Pseudonocardia sp. HH130630-07: one gene and its partner. The main gene of each other region encodes a partner of the protein of the gene in region 2 in a complex. Links are inferred from orthologs where the notes say so. Each region holds a gene or a part of one and is shown on either strand. Other genes may lie near its edges.

What was found. The genes of interacting proteins can lie anywhere in the genome.
Region 1: the proteins of tig (region 2) and rpsG are in contact, whole or in part, in a crystal structure (PDB 3GTY), measured with the Thermotoga maritima proteins. The link is inferred for Pseudonocardia sp. HH130630-07 from one-to-one orthologs. Residues at the interface, in WP_004081061.1 of Thermotoga maritima: Glu122, Val124, Val129, Leu130, Tyr133, Glu188, Gly259, Ile262, Tyr263, Glu266, Ser270, Glu273, Gln274, Glu277, Arg308, Gln311, Ile312, Ser315, Tyr316, Glu325, Arg329, Arg336, Leu363, Phe366, Trp367, Arg373, Leu377, Arg381, Leu384, Glu387; in WP_004081843.1 of Thermotoga maritima: Lys34, Lys52, Lys55, Glu59, Arg62, Gln63, Glu66, Asn67, Lys69, Val71, Arg95, Ala109, Lys110, Lys111, Gly112, Arg113, Pro114, Glu117, Glu121, Ile124, Ala125, Tyr127, Asn128, Asn129, Thr130, Gly131, Lys135, Asp139, Arg142, Met143.

What each region holds. Positions count from the first base shown.
Region 1 is NZ_CP013854.1:3,106,182-3,111,007, forward strand. What follows is about bases 747-3,679. They hold rpsG (30S ribosomal protein S7), read left to right. Parts: upstream 747-1,944; coding sequence 1,945-2,415; downstream 2,416-3,679. Other genes in these bases: AFB00_RS15060 (alpha/beta hydrolase), read right to left, coding at 747-1,032; rpsL (30S ribosomal protein S12), read left to right, coding at 1,571-1,945; fusA (elongation factor G), read left to right, coding at 2,517-3,679. Also shown: more of AFB00_RS15060, read right to left, coding at 133-746; more of fusA, read left to right, coding at 3,680-4,565; tuf (elongation factor Tu), read left to right, coding at 4,689-4,826.
Region 2 is NZ_CP013854.1:675,390-680,273, reverse strand. What follows is about bases 1,238-4,228. They hold tig (trigger factor), read left to right. Parts: upstream 1,238-2,011; coding sequence 2,012-3,445; downstream 3,446-4,228. Other genes in these bases: AFB00_RS03275 (ATP-dependent Clp protease proteolytic subunit), read left to right, coding at 3,739-4,228; AFB00_RS03285 (hypothetical protein), read left to right, coding at 1,461-1,808; AFB00_RS03290 (CsbD family protein), read left to right, coding at 1,238-1,382. Outside these bases: AFB00_RS03300 (Asp23/Gls24 family envelope stress response protein), read right to left, coding at 1-393; AFB00_RS03295 (RNA polymerase sigma factor), read right to left, coding at 384-1,040; more of AFB00_RS03290, read left to right, coding at 1,200-1,237; more of AFB00_RS03275, read left to right, coding at 4,229-4,335; AFB00_RS03270 (ATP-dependent Clp protease proteolytic subunit), read left to right, coding at 4,335-4,884. UniProt on the Bacillus subtilis protein: Involved in protein export. Acts as a chaperone by maintaining the newly synthesized protein in an open conformation. Functions as a peptidyl-prolyl cis-trans isomerase.

The DNA of each region.
Region 1 (4,826 bases), 2.4 Mb from region 2 along the record:
CGACTGGCCTGACCAGCTCGACTGGCCTGACCAGCTGGACTGGTCTGACTGGCCTGACCGGCCCGACCGGCCTGACCAGCACGGCCGGTACTGGCCGGACCCAGGGCCGGAGCAGCGGCCCGGGCCCCGGGGTCAGGACGTGCAGTCCGCGCGCAGCCCGGCGCCCAGGACCCGCAGCGCGTCGTCGGCCTCGGCGAGCATCCCGGCGAACGTGGGGAACGCGTGCCACATCCCCGCGGTGCGCTGGTAGCGGACCCGGACCCCGGCCCGCTCGGCCCGTTCCACCAGGACGTCGGCGTCGTCGACGAGGATCTCCTCGGCCCCCGCGACGACGTGCAGCGGCGGCAGCCCGGACAGGTCGGCCTCGAGCGGGCGCAGCTCGGGGGCGTCGGCGAGCGTGCCCGGCGCGTAGTCCGCGGCCGCCGACGGCAGCCAGGACGGGTCCAGCATCGCGTCGCTCGCGGCGTTGCGGGACAGCGCGTCCGCGGTACAGCTCAGGTCCAGCCACGGGGAGATCAGCCCGACCGCTCCGGGGAGGTCCTCGCCGGTCTCGCGCAGGCGCAGGAGCAGGGCCGTCGTCAGCCCACCGCCCGCCGAGTCACCGGCCACCGCGATGTGCCCGGCCGGCCGGCCGGTGGCGCGCAGGGCCCGCCAGGCCGCCAGCGCGTCCTCGAGAGCGGCGGGGAAGGGGTGTTCGGGCGCCAGCCGGTAGTGCGGGGCGAACACCGCGGTCCCGGTGGCGTGCGCGAGCCCCGCCAGCAGCGGGCCGTGCGACGCCGAGGAGCCGACGACGTAGCCCCCGCCGTGCAGGTACAGCACCCGGTGCGGGGCCAGTGCGCCGGGCGGGGCGACGACGGAGGTCCGCACGCCGCCGAGCTCGCCGCGGGCCCGGCGGGTCCCCCGGGGCGCCGGGATCGCCGCGCCGATGAGGTCGAGGCCGGCCCGCCGGACCGGCCGGGGTAGGGTCGGCGCCAGCAGTGGTGCGACGAGCGCGCGCGTGGCGAGCCGGTTGACGGCCGTCGGCAGATGCATACCGGACGGTAACCGGGGTGCATCCCGATCGGCCAGCACCGATCCCGCCACGACGAGCGGCAGCTGTTCCGCGGCGAGCGGGTGAGTCCGCTTGCCAGGGATCGCCGTGTGCGGCATCGTCGGGTCACCACAGGTCTCCGTCGGGGGTTCTCCCCGGCGGATGCGCGGACCTCCGAAGCCCCCGGAGGTCGGCGAGGCGGAGTCCGGAGGGACCCGCTTTGACCGCCCGGAAGAGGGCCGAGTACGGTTATGCCCTGCGCTCGACTTCGGTCGGGCCGGTCCGCGTGCCTCGTGGCGCACGGGCCCCGGGTGGTTCGACTCCCCGGGGCCGGTTCCGCGCCTCGACCACGGGCACGACGGACGTCCCGAATGCCTCAGCGGGGCCCTTCCGGCTCCGAGCGTGCGCGGGGCGACACGCCCGACCCCGGGGTCCGGCGCGACGGTGGCGGATGCGACAGGCCACCCCGGCGCCCGGTCCCCGGAGTCACACGGACAGACAGTCGAGCAGTCACACCCGACGGGAAGAAGTAGACGGTTCATGCCCACGATCCAGCAGCTGGTCCGCAAGGGCCGCGAGGACAAGGTCACCAAGACCAAGACCGCCGCGCTGAAGGGGAGCCCCCAGCGCCGTGGGGTCTGCACCCGCGTGTACACGACCACGCCGAAGAAGCCGAACTCGGCGCTGCGCAAGGTCGCGCGTGTGCGGCTCTCCAGCGGCATCGAGGTCACCGCGTACATCCCCGGTGAGGGTCACAACCTGCAGGAGCACAGCATCGTGCTGGTGCGCGGCGGGCGTGTGAAGGACCTCCCGGGTGTGCGGTACAAGGTGATCCGCGGATCGCTGGACACCCAGGGTGTCAAGAACCGCAAGCAGTCCCGCAGCCGCTACGGCGCGAAGAAGGAGAAGAGCTGATGCCGCGCAAGGGCCCCGCCCCGAAGCGTCCGCTGGTGTCGGACCCGGTCTACGGCTCGCCGCTGGTCACCCAGCTGGTGAACAAGGTGCTGAAGGACGGCAAGCGGTCGCTCGCCGAGCGCATCGTCTACGCCGCCCTCGAGGGCACCCGGGACAAGACCGGCACCGACCCGGTCGTCACGCTGAAGCGTGCGCTGGACAACGTGAAGCCGGCCCTCGAGGTCCGCAGCCGCCGTGTCGGTGGCGCGACCTACCAGGTCCCGGTCGAGGTCCGTGCGGTCCGCCAGACCACCCTGGGTCTGCGCTGGCTGGTCACCTACTCCGGGCAGCGCCGGGAGAAGACCATGGTCGAGCGCCTCATGAACGAGCTGCTCGACGCGAGCAACGGCCTCGGCGCCAGCGTCAAGCGGCGTGAGGACATGCACAAGATGGCGGAGTCGAACCGGGCCTTCGCCCACTACCGCTGGTGACCGGCGAGCCGTCGGGCGCCAACTCGCGATCGAGGGAGAGCTGAGCAGTGGCAGCACAGGATGTGCTGACGGACCTCACGAAGGTCCGCAACATCGGCATCATGGCCCACATCGACGCCGGTAAGACCACCACGACCGAGCGGATCCTGTACTACACCGGGATCAACTACAAGCTCGGTGAGGTGCACGACGGCGCCGCCACCATGGACTGGATGGAGGAGGAGCAGAAGCGCGGCATCACGATCACGTCGGCCGCGACGACCTGCTTCTGGAACGACCACCAGATCAACATCATCGACACCCCCGGGCACGTCGACTTCACCGTCGAGGTGGAGCGGTCCCTGCGGGTGCTCGACGGCGCCGTCGCGGTCTTCGACGGCAAGGAGGGGGTCGAGCCGCAGTCCGAGCAGGTCTGGCGGCAGGCCACCAAGTACGACGTCCCCCGCATCTGCTTCGTCAACAAGATGGACAAGCTGGGCGCGGACTTCTTCTTCACGGTCCGGACCATCCAGGACCGGCTGAACGCCACCCCGCTCCCGCTGCAGATCCCGATCGGGTCGGAGAACGACTTCATCGGTGTCGTCGACCTCGTCGAGATGCGGGCGCTCACCTGGCGTGGCGAGCCCAAGAAGGGCGAGGACTACGCGGTCGAGGAGATCCCGGCCGACCTCCTGGAGAAGGCGCAGGAGTACCGCACCGCCCTCATCGAGGCCGTCGCCGAGACCGACGACTCGCTGATGGAGGCGTACTTCGGCGGCGAGGAGCTGTCGGTCGCCCAGATCAAGACCGGCATCCGCAAGCTCGTCACCGACCGTGCCGCCTACCCGGTGCTGTGCGGGTCCGCGTTCAAGAACAAGGGCGTCCAGCCCATGCTCGACGCGGTCATCGACTACCTGCCGTCGCCGTACGACGTGCCGCCGGTCGAGGGCTTCCTGACCGACGGTGAGACGCCGGCCAGCCGCAAGCCCTCGAAGGACGAGCCGTTCGCGGCCCTGGCCTTCAAGATCGCCGCGCACCCGTTCTTCGGCAAGCTGACCTACGTCCGGGTGTACTCGGGCCGGGTCGCCTCCGGTGCGCAGATCATCAACTCGACCAAGGACCGGAAGGAGCGCATCGGGAAGCTGTTCCAGATGCACTCCAACAAGGAGAACCCGGTCGACGAGGCCGTGGCCGGCCACATCTACGCGGTCATCGGTCTGAAGGACACGACCACCGGGGACACGCTCTGCGACTCGCAGAACCCGATCGTCCTCGAGTCGATGACCTTCCCGGACCCGGTCATCCAGGTCGCCGTCGAGCCCAAGTCGAAGGCGGACCAGGAGAAGCTCTCCCTCGCGATCCAGAAGCTCGCGGAGGAGGACCCGACGTTCCAGGTGTCCCTGGACGACGAGACCGGTCAGACGATCATCGCCGGCATGGGCGAGCTCCACCTCGAGGTGCTCGTCAACCGGATGAAGTCCGACTACAAGGTCGAGGCGAACATCGGCAAGCCGCAGGTCGCCTACCGGGAGACCATCCGGCAGTCGGTCACCAAGTACGAGTACACGCACAAGAAGCAGACCGGTGGCTCGGGGCAGTTCGCCCGCGTCATCATCAACCTGGAGCCGCTCACCAGCGGCGACGGTGCGCTGTACGAGTTCGAGAACAAGGTCACCGGTGGCCGTATCCCGCGGGAGTACATCCCGTCGGTCGACGCCGGTGCCCAGGACGCGATGCAGTACGGCATCCAGGCCGGCTACCCCGTGGTCGGCGTGAAGCTCACGCTGCTGGACGGCCAGTACCACGAGGTCGACTCCTCGGAGATGGCCTTCAAGGTCGCCGGCTCCATGGCGTTCAAGGAGGCGGCCCGCAAGGCGAGCCCCGCCATCCTCGAGCCCATGATGGCCGTCGAGGTGATGACGCCCGAGGACTACATGGGCGACGTCATCGGCGACCTGAACTCCCGCCGTGGCCAGGTCCAGGCGATGGAGGAGCGGGCCGGCGCCCGCGTCGTCAAGGCGCTCGTGCCGCTGTCCGAGATGTTCGGCTACGTCGGTGACCTCCGGTCGCGGACCCAGGGCCGGGCGAACTACACGATGGTCTTCGACTCCTACGCCGAGGTTCCGGCGAGCGTGGCCAAGGAGATCATCGCGAAGGCGACGGGCGAGTAATCCTGCACCGCTCGTAGGGCGCGGTCCGCGGATCGGTAAGGTCCGCGGCCCGCACCTCGTACCACCCCCACAGACCTGCCGTCAGCACGGCGGAGAACACAAGAAGTCCAGGAGGACCCCCCAGTGGCGAAGGCGAAGTTCGAGCGGACCAAGCCGCACGTCAACATCGGCACCATTGGTCACATCGACCACGGCAAGACCACGCTGACGGCGGCCATCACCAAGGTTCTGCACGACAAGTACCCGACCCTCAACGAGGCG
Region 2 (4,884 bases):
CTGGACCGGGGGCACCTGCGGGTCGTCGCCGCGGAGCTGCTCGACCCGGCAGCGCCGCGCGCGCACCCCGCCCATCGAGTCGACGACGTGCCGCAGGGCCGCCTCGGCGGCCGGCCGGCCGAGCCAGGCGTCCGGCCCGATCCGCAGCAGCTCGTGCGGCCGCAGCTCGGCGGCGACCGCGTCGGTCACCTGCTCCAGCAGCGACGGCGGCGGCCGCAGCGGCTCGGCCGCCATCCGGCCGACGAGCCCGCTGAGCCGGTCGTGGTCGGCGCGGGCCACCGCGCAGTGCGGGCACGAGCGTTCGTGCTCGTCGAGGGTGCCGGCGTCGGCGTGGTCCCAGACGTCGGCGGCGTCCCGGCCGCAGGCCAGCGGCTCCACCTGCTCTACCGCCATACCCGCATCCTCTCCGCCAGCGCCGTCCGCGCGCGGTGGATCCGGCCGCGGACCGCGGTCTCGGTCGCGCCGGTGATCTGCGAGATCTCCGCGTAGCCCAGGCCCTCCAGCTCGCGCAGCACCCAGGAGGTGCGCTGCTCCTCGGGCAGCTCGGCGAGCGCCCCGGACAGCGCGGTGAGCTCCGCGTCGACCTCCGCCGCCCGCTCCGGTGACCCGGAGACGGCGACCAGCGCGTCCTCCGGTGGGAGCGGCTCGGTGCGCCGGGCCCGGCGCACCAGCGCGGTGCAGCGGTTGGTCACGATGCGGTACATCCAGGTGGAGAAGGCGGCCTCGCCGCGGAAGGTGCCGATCCGGCGCCAGGCGTCGATCAGTGCCTCCTGCAGCGCGTCCTCGGCGTCGGCGCGGTGGCCCAGCACCCGGACCGCGACCCGGAACAGCGCGTCCTGGTGCCGCGCGGCGAGCTCGGCGAACGCGTGGACGTCCCCGTCCTGGGCCCTGGCCACCAGCTCCGCCTCACCGGCCGGCGAGCGGCGCGCGGGGAGCGGGACCGGCCCGGCCGCACCGGGGCGGCCCGCGTCGTCCGGGCGCCGGGCGCCGGGTGCCGCGGGCGGTGGCCCCTCGGGGGGCGTCCGGTGGGTGGCCTGCACGTCCGTCCGTCTCGGTCGGCGGGAGCGTCGGTGTCGGTGTCGGGACCGCGCGGCCCGAGGGTTGAGCGACGGGCGATCGGGTACTCGACCCCTCGAACGACCGTAGCGAGCGGCATCGGCCGTCGCGCGTCGGACACGCAGAGGAAGCGGGTGAGCCCCATGGGTCTCGGAGACAAGATCGACAACAAGGCCGAGGAACTCGGCGGCAGGGCCAAGGAGGCCGCCGGCCGGGCGACCGACGACCGGGAGCTGCAGGCCGAGGGCAAGAAGGACCAGGCCACCGGCAACCTGAAGCAGGCCGGCGAGAAGCTGAAGGACACCTTCAAGAGCTCGCGCGACTGACCGCAGCAGCCCGGCGACGGCGGCATCCCCGATGACGGGGGTGCCGCCGTCGTCGTGTGCGGGGCCTAGGGTCGCGGTGTGACCGACAGCGCCGGCCCGGGGGCCGCCGATCCGACCGGGGAGTCCCTGGTCTCGGCGGTGGCCGCGGCCGTCCTCGCGCACCCGTCGGTGCTGCGCCTCGACGGCGGCCCGTTCGGCTCGGTCGCGTCCTACCTGCCCGGCCGGCGGGTGTGGGGGGTCAAGGTGGGCGACCCCGTCGAGATCGCGGTGGTCGTCGCGCTCGGTGCCCCGTTCACCGAGATCGCCGACGAGGTCGCGCGACGGGTACGCCGGGTGCTCGGCGACGACGACGTCGCGGTGGAGGTCACGATCGCCGACGTCGGCGGAGTCACGGCGGCCGGGAACGCCCGGCCCGACACGCCGTGACGCGCCTCGCCTAGACTCGCGCGGGCCCCCGCCGTCGCCGGGTACGCCCGGCGTACCCGCACCCGGATCGCCGGTGGCGTCCGGATGCGTGTGGAAGCGTCCGCAGGATCGTCCGCCGTCCGCGGCGGGCGGGGGAGTGACAGGACCGGGGCCGCGCGCGGCGCGGCCCGGTGAACCAGCCCGTACCGGCAAGGAGTTCCACCGTGAAGAGCACCGTCGAGCACCTCAGCCCGACGCGCGTCCGAATCAACGTCGAGGTGCCGTTCGACGAGCTCAAGCCCGACTTCGACCGCGCGTACAAGAAGATCGCCCAGCAGGTCCGGATCCCCGGTTTCCGGCCGGGCAAGGCCCCGGCCCGCATCCTGGAGGCCAGGATCGGGCGGGGCCCGGTGCTCGACGAGGTCGTGAACAACGCGATCCCGGCGAAGTACCAGGAGGCCATGGTCTCCGCCGACGACGTCAAGCCGATCGGCCGCCCGGACATCGAGGTCACCGAGATCGCCGACGGCGAGCGCCTGGCGTTCACCGCCGAGGTCGACGTCCGCCCGGAGATCGAGCTGCCCGAGCTGGACGGCCTGGCCGTCGAGGTCGACGAGACCGAGGTGACCGACGACGAGGTCACCGAGCAGCTCGACCAGCTGCGCGCCCGGTTCGGCACCCTGGCCGGTGTCGAGCGCCCCGCGGCCACCGGCGACTACGTCCAGATCGACCTGTCGGCCGCGGTCGACGGCACCGAGATCGAGGAGGCCGCCACCACCGGGTTCTCCTACGAGGTCGGCCAGGGCGGTCTCGTCGACGGCATCGACGAGGCGCTGAAGGGCATGTCGGCCGGCGAGGAGAAGACCTTCACCTCGAAGCTGGTCGCCGGCGAGCACGCCGACCGCGACGCCGACATCACCGTCAAGGTGACGACGGTCAAGGAGCGCCACCTGCCCGAGGCGGACGACGAGTTCGCCCAGCTGGCGTCGGAGTTCGACACGCTCGACGAGCTGACCGCCGACCTGCGCGAGCGGCTCGGCCGGTCGAAGCGGATGGAGCAGGCCGGGCAGGCCCGTGACCGGCTGCTCGACCGGCTGGTCGAGGGCGCCCGGGTCGGCGACGACACCGTGCCGGTGCCGGAGTCGATCGTCCAGGCCGAGGTCGACAACCGCCTGCACGACGCCGTGCACGCCTTCGACCACGACGAGGAGCGCTTCGCGGAGTTCCTGTCCACCCAGGACAAGACCCGCGAGCAGTTCGACGCCGAGTCGCGGGAGGAGGCCGAGAAGGCCGTCCGCTACCGCCTCGTCCTCGACGCGCTGGCGGACTCCGAGGAGGTCTCGGTCAACGACCAGGAGATCACCGAGCGGATCCTCTACCAGGCCCAGCAGTACGGCATGGCGCCCGAGCAGTTCGTCCAGCAGATCCAGCAGGCCGGCCAGATCGGCGCGATCTACCAGGACGTCCGCCGCTCCAAGGCGCTGATCACCGCCGTGCGCTCGGCGTCGGTCACCACCCCGGACGGCACCGCGGTGGACCTGTCCGACCTGCTCGGTGACGACGACGCGCAGGCCCCGGCCGACAGCGACGACACCGCCGACGACACCGCCGCCCCGGCGGCCGACGAGTCGGCGGAGAAGGCCGAAGCCAAGGCCTGAGCAGGCAGTTCGCCCGCGACCACACGCGATGTGGTGCGCTCTCGGCGAACATCGGGCGTGGTTCCCTACGCGGTCCGTCCGGTCCGCGTAGGGTCGGCCACGAACCGGCCCGGAGAGGGTCGTGAACGGGTTCGCAGGACCCACACCGGAGACCGAGAGCGATCCAAGAGGAAGACTTCCGGGAACTGGCCGGGGCGGCGCCGCCGCCCCGGCCCGGGCCCGACTTCGGAAAGCAGGGTGAAGTGAGCCAGCAGGACACCGGCCCGCTCGCGGGCCTCGGGACCGGGCCGCAGATGCGGTCCGGACACAGCGTGATGTCGCTGTCGGACTCGGTGTACGAGCGGCTGCTCCAGCAGCGGATCATCGTGCTCGGGCAGCAGGTGGACTCGGAGATCTCGAACCGGATCGCGGCGCAGATGCTGCTGCTCGCGGCCGAGGACCCCGAGACCGACATCCAGCTCTACATCAACTCGCCGGGCGGTTCGGTCAACGACGGCATGGCCGTCTTCGACACGATGAACCTGATCCCGTGCGACGTGGCGACCTTCGCCATGGGCATGGCGGCGTCGATGGGGCAGTTCCTGCTCTCCGCGGGCACCCCGGGCAAGCGGCACGCGCTGCCGCACGCGCGGATCATGATGCACCAGCCGTCCGGCGGCATCGGCGGCACCGAGGCCGACATCACCATCCTGGCCGAGCAGCTCCGCCGCACCAAGCGGGAGATGGCCGAGCTGATCGCCCAGCACACCGGGCAGACGCCGGAGACCATCGAGCGGGACTCCGACCGCGACCGCTGGTTCTCCGCGCAGGAGGCCAAGGACTACGGCTTCGTCGACCACGTGGTGTCCCACGTCGGACGCATCGTCGGCTCGCAGAACGGGAGCGCCTGATGAGCACCTTCGACCCGCGGCACCCCGAGTCGGCCGCCGACCTGCGGGGCCCCGGCGGCTACGCGCCGGACCCGGCCCGCATGCGGTACGTGCTGCCGTCCTACGTGGAGCGCACCAGCTACGGGGTCAAGGAGTCGAACCCGTACAACAAGCTCTTCGAGGAGCGCATCATCTTCCTCGGTGAGCAGATCAACGACACCTCGGCGAACGACACCATGGCCCAGCTGCTGGTGCTCGAGTCGCTGGAGCCGGACCGCAAGATCTCGCTCTACATCAACTCGCCCGGCGGGTCGTTCACGTCGCTGATGGCGATCTACGACACGATGCAGTTCATCCGGCCGGACATCGAGACCGTCTGCCTCGGGCAGGCGGCCTCGGCCGCGGCGGTGCTGCTGTGCGCCGGGACGCCGGGCATGCGGATGGCGGTCGAGAACGCGCGCATCCTGATCCACCAGCCGGCCACCGAGGGCACCTACGGTCAGGCGTCGGACCTGGAGATCCAGGCGGCCGAGATCTCCCGCATCCGGCGCCGGATGGAGGAGATCATCG